One region of the Pseudonocardia yuanmonensis genome, then DNA from elsewhere that is predicted to be linked to it. Evidence: predicted binding sites of a transcription regulator. Region 1 holds the regulator's gene; each other region holds the start of a gene.
What was found. Region 1 encodes LexA, which represses DNA repair genes until DNA is damaged. Its sites were predicted from a motif close to CGAACACGTGTTCG; they were not measured.

Region 1 (3,269 bases):
CTGCAGGTCCCGCTCGCGGACGAGCCCCAGGGCGAGGCGCTCGCGTTCCTCGCCGACGGCACCCTGCTCTCCGGCTCCGAGACCCGAGGTGTGGACCGCGGCGCGCTCCGTGCCGTGCCCCGTGCCGTCGAGGCGGCCCTCGCCGCCGCACCCGCGGAACCCACGGCCGCACCGCCGCCCGCGGCGACACCGCCGGAGCCCGCGCCGGACTGGCTGCCCGCCGTGATCGGGGGCGGGGTCGCCGTCGTCGTGCTGGGGCTCCTCGCAGGCGCGATGGCGATGCACGGGCGGCGCCGGTCCCGCGTGTGACGAGCCCGTTAAGGCTGCTCACGGCCCGCGTTCGGACGGCCCCGGTCCGCCTAGGCTGATCACGCCGGGAGGAGGGGGGGCCGCGGTGCCGATCGTGACCGCGTACGAGGACACGCCGGGCGGCCACGACGCCCTGGTCCTCGGCGCGCAGCTGGCCCGGTTGACCGGGCTGACGAACGTCGTCGCGACCGTGTACCCGACGGACGGGCTGGGCTACTCGGCGATGGCCCGCGACCCGCGGTGGCGGGAGAAGATCGAGGAGGTCGCGCGCCGGCGGTTCACCCGGGCGCGGGAGCTGATCGGCGGCTCGTCCGGGCCCGGCGAACCCGAGTTCGCCCCGCTGGGGCCCGGGCCCGCGGCAGTGGTCCTCGCCGACCACGCCGAGGAGATCGGGGCGGCGGTGCTGGTCGTCGGGTCGACGGGCGGGGGACTGCTCGGCCGGCTCGCCCCCGGCGGCACCGTCCAGCGGCTGCTGCCGTCCGCGCGCTGCCCGGTCGCGATCGCGCCCCGGGGTTACCGGCACACCGCCGCGAAGGGGATCACGGTCGTCACGGTGGCCTACGACGGCACCCCGGAGGCCGACCGCGCCGCGGTCCTGGCCGTGCACCTGGCCGGCCGCACCGGTGCGGCGTTGCGGTTCGTGGTGGTCGCGGGGGCCGAGGACGAGGTGCCCGCCGCGACCGAGACCGCGCAGAAGGGGCTGGCCCAGGCACCCGTGGAGATCGACGCGCTCTACGACGTCGTCCTCGGGCGCTCGGTCGCCGAGACCCTGGCCGACCTGCCCGAGCGCACGGACGTCCTGGTCGTCGGCTCGCGCGGCTACCCGCTCATGAAGCGGCTGCTGCTCGGCGGGGTCGCGGGCGTGCTGGTCCGCACCGCCCGCTACCCCGTGGTCGTGGTGCCGCCCCCGGAGCGGTGAGCAGGGGGCGTCCGGGCCCTCAGAGCCGCCGCAGGACGGCGACGACGCGGCCGAGGATGGTCGCCTCGTTGCCGTCGATCGGCTCGTAGGCCGGGTTGGCGGGCATCAGCCAGACCTGCCCGTCCGCGCGTCTGAAGGTCTTGACCGTGGCTTCGCCGTCGATCATGGCGGCGACGATCTCGCCCTGCTCGGCGACGGGCTGCTGGCGCACCACGACCCAGTCCCCGTCCGTGATGGCGGCCTCGATCATCGAGTCGCCCTTGACGTTGAGCAGGAAGAGGGTGCCCTCGCCGACGATCTCGCGCGGCAGCGGGAACACGCTCTCCACCGCCTGCTCGGCCAGGATCGGGCCACCGGCGGCGATGTTGCCGAGCAGCGGCACGAACGCCGGGGCCGGCCGCTCGGCCCGGACCTCGGCGGCCTCGGCGCCGTCCGACTCCTCCTCCGGGCTGCGCACGTCGACCGCGCGGGTCCGGTTGGGGTCGCGCCGCAGGTAGCCCTTGCGCTCCAACGTGCGCAGCTGGTGGTGCACCGACGAGGTGGAGGTCAACCCCACCGCGTCCCCGATCTCCCGGACGCTCGGCGGGTAGCCGAAGCGCTCCACCCAGTCCCGGATCACCTCGAGCACCTTGCGCTGCCGGGGGGTGAGGCCCACCGGGTCCGCCGGCGGATCCGGGAAGGCGCGCACCTGTCCGGGCTCCCGGCCGGCCTCGCCGGCGCCGCCGGACTCGTCCCGTGCCATCTGCCTGCCGCCTCCTCGTGTGCCTGTCTCGTGCTCCGTCGAGCCGGTCGTGCCGGCCCGTGCTCCGTGCCGCGCCGTCCCCGGGCCCGTTCCGCCCGCCCGGTCCCGCGCACTTCCGGTGCAGGTGTCCGGGACGCCGGTCGCGTGCCCGCTCCTGCGGGCCGTACTCCCGGGTGCCGGACGCGGGTGCGTGCCGGTGTCGGTCGCGGGCCCGGACGGCCCGCCCGGGCGCCCCGGGTGGTCCGTCGGCTTCGGACGGTAGCCCGGATCCGGCCGATCGCCAAACACATGTTCGAACGACACGCCGATCGTGTCGGCGCGGACCCGTGACGTCCCGTCGCGGCGGTGGTAGAAATTCGCACAGGCGTTCGATTCGAACATGTGTGCGAGATCCGGCTGCTGAGCGGCGCGGACTGGCTGGAGGGGGTCGCCGTGAACGGCGCGGGGATCGCGGAGGGCGTGGCGGACGGGCGGCGGGGCGGTGCCCTGAGCGGCGCGCGGATCGGCGGCGGCCGCGGCGTGTCGCGGGCACTCGGCGAGGGCGTGGGCGTGGTCGAGGGCGAGGGCGTGGTCGAGGGCGGGCAGGCACCTCCGGCCGGTGCGCGGGAGCGAGCGGTCGCGCTCGAGGCCCGCCGCGCCCGCGCAGGGACGCCCGTGGACGGGCGGGGTGAGGCGGGATTCGACCGTGGCCCGCGCCCGGTCCGCCCCGCCCGGACCTCCCGCCGGGCCCGGCGGGCCGCTTCGATGACCGCCCCGATGACCGCCCCGACGGCCGGCCCGCTCGCCGCGCCGACGCCGCGGTCCGCCCCGCCTGCCGTGGGGGCGCGGGCCCGGCCGGTGCGCTCGGGTCCGGGCGCCGCGGTGGTCGGCCCAGGGGTGCGACGGGGCGCAGACGTCGGACGCCCCGCCGTGCGCGTGCTGCCCCGGGCCGTGCCCGCGGCGCGATACCGCCTGCGGCGCGCGGTGGCGGTGGTGGCGATCGCGCTCGCCTCCGCGGCGGTCGTGGTCGTACTGGGGCTCCTGGCCGGGGTGGCAGGGGACGCCCACGCCCGCGCGGCCGTGCCGGCGGGCACCGCGCAGGCGGTGGTCGAGCCGGGGGAGTCGGTGTGGGACGTCGCCCGGCGGGTGGTCCCGCCCGACACCGCCCGGGCAGCGGGCACCGTGGCGGTCGTGGAGCGGATCGCGGCGGAGAACGACCTGCCGGTGGACGCGGCGCCGCTGCCCGCGGGGCTGGTCCTGCGCGTCCCCGCGTGAGGGAGCGGCTCGTCGTGACCCCGGTCACGGCGGGCACCGGTTTTT
Region 2 (3,269 bases), on a different contig from region 1:
GGCCGTTACGGTGCTTGGCCAGGATCAGGTCGGCCTCGCCGGCGCGCGGGTCGTCCCGCTCGAACGCGTCCGGCCGGTGCAGCAGGATCACCATGTCCGCGTCCTGCTCGATCGAGCCCGACTCACGCAGGTCCGAGATCATCGGCCGCTTGTCCGTGCGCTGCTCCGGGCCACGGTTGAGCTGCGAGATCGCCACGACCGGCACCTCGAGCTCCTTGGCCAGCAGCTTGATCTGCCGGGAGAACTCCGAGACCTCCTGCTGGCGGGACTCGACCTTGCGGCCCGAGGTCATCAGCTGCAGGTAGTCCAGGATGATCAGCTTCAGGTCGTTGCGCTGCTTGAGCCGCCGCGCCTTGGCCCGGATCTCCATCAGCGTGAGGTTCGGCGAGTCGTCGATGAACAACGGCGCCTCGGAGATCTCGGACATCCGCCGCGCCATCCGCGTCCAGTCGTCGTCGCTCATCCGGCCCGCGCGCATGTCGGCCAGCCGGATCCGCGCCTCCGCCGACAGCAACCGCATCACGATCTCGGACTTGCTCATCTCCAGCGAGAACACCGCGCTGGTCATCTGGTGCTTGATCGAGCACGAGCGGGCGAAGTCCAGCCCGAGCGTGGACTTGCCCAGACCCGGCCGGGCCGCCACGACGATCATCTGCCCCGGGTGCAGCCCGTTGGTGCACGCGTCGAGATCGGCGAACCCGGTCGGCACGCCCAGCGAGACGCCACCGCGGGAGGCGATCGCGTCGATCTCGTCCATCGTCGGCTGCAGCAACTCCTCGAGCGGGACGTAGTCCTCGCTGGTGGACCGCTCGGTGACCTCGTAGATCGCCGCCTGGGCCCGGTCGACGACCTCCTCGACCTCCGCACCCTCGGCCCCGTGATAGCCCAGCTGCACGATCCGGGTGCCCGCCTCGACCAACCGCCGCAGCGTGGCCTTCTCCGCCACGATCTCGGCGTAGTACGCCGCGTTCGCCGCGGTCGGCACGGTGGCGATCAGGGTGTGCAGGTACGGCGCGCCGCCGAGCCGGATCAGCTCCCCGCGGCGCTGCAGCTCCGCCGACACCGTGACCGCGTCGGCCGGCTCGCCCCGCCCGTAGAGGTCGAGGATGCAGTCGTAGACCGTCTGGTGCGCGGGCCGGTAGAAGTCGTCCGGCCGCAGCACCTCCACCACGTCCGCGATCGCGTCCTTGCTCAGCAGCATGCCCCCGAGCACGGACTGCTCCGCGGTGAGGTCCTGCGGCGGCTGGCGGTCGAACGGGTTCGGGACCACCCCGCCCGCGGAGTCCCCTCCGGGACGGCCCTCGCCGTCGCGGACGGCTCGCGGCCGATTGGGACGGTCATCCGTCACCGCCATGCCCGACGTCACCCCCTGTCACCACGTGGCCCCATCGTATCGAACATGAGTTCGATCCGCAGCCGGTTCTCCCGGCCGCGCGACGATCGTCCCCTCCCGCCGGTACCCGTCCGAGGTCACGCCCTCGGGCGGCGTGCGACGAACGGTGCGCGGGGCGCCGGCGATCGTCCACGCGGCCCGGGCACGTGACGGTAGGGGACGCGGCGCCCACGCCCAAACCCGCGTGTGGACAACCCTGGGGAGGGCGTGGGGACGGATCGGGGACAGGGCAGGCGAGCCTCCCCACCGAGTTGTGGACACCGTGGGGACAACCCCTGATGAGGGCGACTTTCCGCAGATCAGGACCCTAGGACCCGGTGTGGACAACTTTCTTTCCGGGCGGCCCGGCGCGTCCCCCGGCGGGCGTGTCGGAGGCGGTCACCGCCTGTCCACCTGGCGCACCCGGGGGGTCACCGAGCGACGCGGGCGCAACCTCCGCGTGTCGCTCGCACGCGCCGGACGGTCGGTGTGCCGCCGCTCGTCGAGACCCGTCCGAAGATCCGCAGTGCGATCGACACCGAGGGCGATCACGTCGCCGAGAACGCCGCGAGGGCGGGACCCGGTCGAGACGACCACGATCCCGCCCTCGTGACGGAACGTGACGGGCTGGGGCCCGCCGGTGCCGGGTGTCAGGCGGCGACGACCGCCACCTGCAGCTCGGCGGTGACCTCCGGGTGCAGGCGGACCTTCACCGGGTGGGTGCCCACCGACTTGATCTGCTCGGCGATCTCGACCGAGTGCCGGTCGAGGGCCGGACCGCCGGCGGCGCGCACGGCCTCGACGATCTGGGCCGGGGTGACCGAGCCGAACAGCCGGCCCGAGTCGCCCGCGGCCTTCGCCTTGACGCTGACCGCCAGTTCCTTCAGCGAGCCGGCGACCTCCTGGGCGTGGCCCAGGTCGCGGATCTGCCGGGCCTTCTGGGCGCGGCGGATCTGCTCGACCTGCTTCTCGGCGCCACGGGTCGCGACGATCGCGAACTGGCGCGGCAGCAGGTAGTTACGGCCGTAGCCGTCCTTGACCTCCACGATGTCGCCGGGGGCGCCCAGGTTCGGCACGTCGGCGGTGAGGATGAGCTTCACGGTGCTACTCCTTCCTCGGTCAGCGGGCGGTCGAGGTGTACGGCAGGAGGGCGACCTCGCGGCTGTTCTTCACCGCGACGGCGACGTCCCGCTGGTGCTGCCGGCAGTTGCCGGTCACGCGGCGGGCCCGGATCTTGCCGCGGTCGGAGATGAACTTCCGCAGCAGACCGGTGTCCTTGTAGTCGATCTCCTGGGCCTTGTCCTTGCAGAACGCGCAGACCTTCTTCTTCGGCTTGCGCAGGACGGGCTTGGGCATTGCTGGTGCTCCTGGGTGTACCGGTCCCCGCGCTCGGCGGGGGTGTGGATCGAGGTCAGAAGGGGGGCTCGTCGTCCGCGGCGGGACCACTGCCGGCCGGCGGGGCGGAGCCCCACGGGTCGTCGTAGCCGCCGCCCTGGCCGCCACCGCCACCGAAACCGCCGCCGCCACCGCCGCCGCCGAAGCCGCCGCTGCCACCGCCGCGGCTGACCTTGTTGACCTTGGCCGTGGCGTACCGCAGCGAGGGGCCGACCTCGTCGACCTCCATCTCGATGACGGTGCGCTTCTCACCCTCGCGGGTCTCGAACGACCGCTGCCGCAGCCGGCCCTGCACGATGACGCGCGCACCGCGGGTGAGCGTCTCCGCGACGTTCTCCGCGGCCTGGCGCCAGATGTTGCAGCGCAGGAACAGCGCCTCGCCGTCCTTCCACTCGCCGGACTGGCGGTCGAAGGTGCGCGGCGTGGACGCCACCGTGAAGTTGGCGACGGCCGCCCCGGACGGGGTGAACCGCAGCTCCGGGTCGGCGGTGAGGTTGCCGAC
Region 3 (3,269 bases), on a different contig from region 1:
GGGCCGGGTGCGGCGGGCGTTGCGCGACGTCCCGGCCGCCGAGGCCCCGGCCGACGTCGCCGTGGACCGGCCGGAGCCGCGGCCGACCACGCCCGACGATGTGGAGCTCTTCGCCGAGCGGGTCGCCGACTACAAGGCGACCGTGGTGCGCTGCACCCCCGAGGACCTGTCGACCCATCTCGCCGCGGCGCTGCAGGGCGTCCCGCGCCTGCTGGTGCCCGCGGACCTGCCCGAGGAGCTGCGCCAGGCCGACGCGATCCTGGACGACGACCTGACGACCGCCGAGCTGGACGGCGTCGACGGCGTGCTGACCACGGCCGCGCTGGGGATCGCCGAGACCGGGACGATCGTGCTGGACCACGGCCCGGGACAGGGCCGGCGCGCGGCCACCCTGGTGCCGGACCTGCACGTCTGCGTGGTGCGGGCGGACCAGGTGGTCGCCGACGTCACCTCCGCGGTGGCCCGCCTCGACCCTGCCCGCCCGCTGACCTGGATCAGCGGGCCGAGCGCCACCAGCGACATCGAGCTGGACCGGGTCGAGGGCGTCCACGGCCCCCGCACCCTCGTCGTCCTGCTGGTCGCCTGAGCGAACGGCACTCTCGCTCATTCCTAGTGAGCGAGAGTGCCGTTCGTGCGTCAGACCCGGTGGGTCAGAGCAGGGGGGCGCCGGTCTTCTCGCGGACCTCGTCCTCGCTCACGCCGAAGGTCTCGACCAGCTTCAGGCCCTCGTCGGTCACGTCGATCACGGCGAGGTCGGTGACGATCCGGTTCACGCAGGCCACCCCGGTGAGCGGGAGCGTGCACTGCTCGAGGATCTTGGGCGAGCCGTCCTTGGAGACGTGGTCCATCATCACGATGACCTTCTTCGCCCCGTGGACGAGGTCCATCGCGCCGCCCATCCCCTTGATCATCTTGCCGGGAATGGCCCAGTTGGCGAGATCGCCGGTCGCGCTGACCTGCATGGCGCCCAGGACGGCGACGTCGACCTTGCCGCCGCGGATCATCGAGAAGCTGTCCGACGAGCCGAAGTAGCTCGCGCCGGGCAGGACCGTGACGGTCTCCTTGCCGGCGTTGATCAGATCCGGGTCGACCTCGTCGTCCGTCGGGTAGGGCCCGACGCCGAGGATGCCGTTCTCGCTGTGCAGCACCACGGTCCGGGTGCCCGGGATGTGGTCGGGCACCAGCGTGGGCATGCCGATGCCGAGGTTGACGTACGAGCCGTCGGGCAGCTCGTCGGCCACCCGCTTCGCGAGCTGGTCCCTGGTGAGGCTCATCGTTCTCCCTCGCTGTGCGAGCTCGACGCTTCGCTCGGACGCTGTATCGATGATTCGCTCGCACGCTCGCTCATGAGCGCACCGTCCTGAACTCGACCGGCTTCTCCGCGTCCGGCACGTGCACGACGCGCTGGACGTGGATGCCCTGGGTGTGCACCGCGTCCGGGTCGATCTCGCCGGGCTCGACGAGGTGCTCGACCTGCGCGATGGTGATCCGGCCCGCGGCGGCGCAGTCCGGGTTGAAGTTGCGGGCGCTGCGCCGGTAGACGAGGTTGCCGTGCCGGTCGCCCTTCCAGGCGTGGACCAGCGCGAAGTCCGGGACGATGGCACGCTCGAGCACGTAGCGCACGCCGTCGAACTCGCGGACCTCCTTGGGCGGGGACTTCACCGCGACCGTGCCGTCCGCCGCGTAGCGCCACGGCAGGCCGCCGTCGCTCACGAGGGTGCCGACGCCCGCCGGGGTGAAGAAGGCCGGGATGCCCGCGCCGCCGGCGCGCAGCCGCTCGGCGAGCGTGCCCTGCGGGGTCAGCTCCAGCTCGAGCTCGCCGGCGAGGTACTGCCGGGCGAACTCCTTGTTGTTGCCGACGTAGGAGCCGATCGTCCGGCGGATCCGGCCCGCGGAGAGGAGGGTGCCGAGTCCGAAGCCGTCCACCCCCAGGTTGTTGCTGATCGTCTCGAGGTCCGTCGCGCCCTGCTCGAGCAGGGCCGCGATCAGCGCGGTCGGGACGCCGGACATGCCGAAGCCTCCGACGGCCAGGGACGCGCCGTCCCCGATGTCGGCGACCGCTTCGCGCGCCGACGCCACCACCTTGTCCATGGGATGGCACCGTACCCCGCGTTCGCATCTCGCACAAGAGTTCGTATGGCGAACGGTTGGGGAATGAGCGAACGGCGCTCTCGCTCATATCTAGTGAGCGAGAGCGCCGTTCGCTCCTGTCTTGGGTGGGGGCGACGTCAGAGGAGTGCGGCCTGCAGCTCGGCGGCGGTGGGGTAGACCGCGATCGCGCCGGCGGTGTCGAGCTCGCCGGGCTCGCCGTAGCCCCAGCCCGCGCCCAGACACGAGATACCGTGCCGACCAGACCCGACGACGTCGTGCAGCCGGTCCCCGACCATGATCGTCTCGTCCGGCGCGGGGGAGTCGAGGCGGCGCAGCGCCTCCTCCACCACGGCGGCCTTGCTCGGGCGCCGGGCGTCGACGGTGTCGCCGGTGATGGCGGTGAACAGCTCGGTCCAGCCCTGGTTGGCGATGATCTCGCGGGCGGCCGGCTCGGCCTTGCTGGTCGCGAGGCCGAGCCGCACGTCGGCGGCGACGAGGGCGCGCAGCAGGTCCTCGATGCCGGGGTACGGGGTCGACTTGAGCAGGCCGCTCTCACGGTAGAGCGGCCGGTACAGCGCGAGGATCTGCTCGGCGTTCTCCGCGCCGACCAGCGGCGGCAGGGACTCGTAGAGCGGCGGGCCGAGCAGGTGCCGGCCGATGACGGTGTCGTCCCACGGCACGCCGACCTGGTCGAACGCGGTGCGCAGGGTCCCGAGGATGCCGGGGGCGGAGTCGACGAGGGTGCCGTCGAGGTCGAGGAGCACGGTGCGGTAGCGGGGGCGGGTCACGACGCCATTGTCCCCGACGCCGCTGGACGCATGCCGTACGGTCGTGCGCATGACGAACACGGGGTTGCTCGCGCCGCTCTCCGGCGCCGACGCCGTCGCCGCGCACCTGGACGACGCCGCCTGGGTCCGCGCGCTGCTCGACGTCGAGGTCGCGCTCTCCCGCGCCGCCGCACGGTACGCCCTCGTCCGGCCGGACGACGCGGAGGAGGTCGCGGCCGCGGCCGACCGGCTGGCGGCGGACCCGGACGTGCCGGACGAGCTGGCCGCCGCGGCCGTCGAGGGCGGCAACCCGGTGATCCCGCTGGCCCGCCTGCTCCGGAAGGCCGCGGGCGGGGCGAGCGGTGCGGTCCATCCGGGTGCGACCAGCCAGGACGTCATGGACACCGCATT

Region 2: the regulator LexA is predicted to act here: its motif matches at 1,395-1,408, upstream of dnaB (replicative DNA helicase).
Region 3: the regulator LexA is predicted to act here: its motif matches at 2,122-2,135, upstream of ABD990_RS07395 (CoA transferase subunit A).

Annotation. Positions count from the first base shown of each region.
Region 1 is NZ_BAABIC010000023.1:50,635-53,903, forward strand. It holds gene ABD990_RS27210 (SMP-30/gluconolactonase/LRE family protein) at 1-309, shown strand, start outside; gene ABD990_RS27215 (universal stress protein) at 404-1,228, shown strand; gene lexA (transcriptional repressor LexA) at 1,248-1,970, opposite strand; gene ABD990_RS27225 (hypothetical protein) at 2,352-3,224, shown strand.
Region 2 is NZ_BAABIC010000007.1:69,689-72,957, forward strand. It holds gene dnaB (replicative DNA helicase) at 1-1,354, opposite strand, end outside; gene rplI (50S ribosomal protein L9) at 2,023-2,472, opposite strand; gene rpsR (30S ribosomal protein S18) at 2,492-2,728, opposite strand; gene ABD990_RS12235 (single-stranded DNA-binding protein) at 2,784-3,269, opposite strand, start outside.
Region 3 is NZ_BAABIC010000004.1:172,023-175,291, reverse strand. It holds gene ABD990_RS07405 (LutC/YkgG family protein) at 1-586, shown strand, start outside; gene ABD990_RS07400 (CoA transferase subunit B) at 651-1,274, opposite strand; gene ABD990_RS07395 (CoA transferase subunit A) at 1,345-2,091, opposite strand; gene ABD990_RS07390 (HAD hydrolase-like protein) at 2,229-2,879, opposite strand; gene ABD990_RS07385 (lyase family protein) at 2,929-3,269, shown strand, end outside.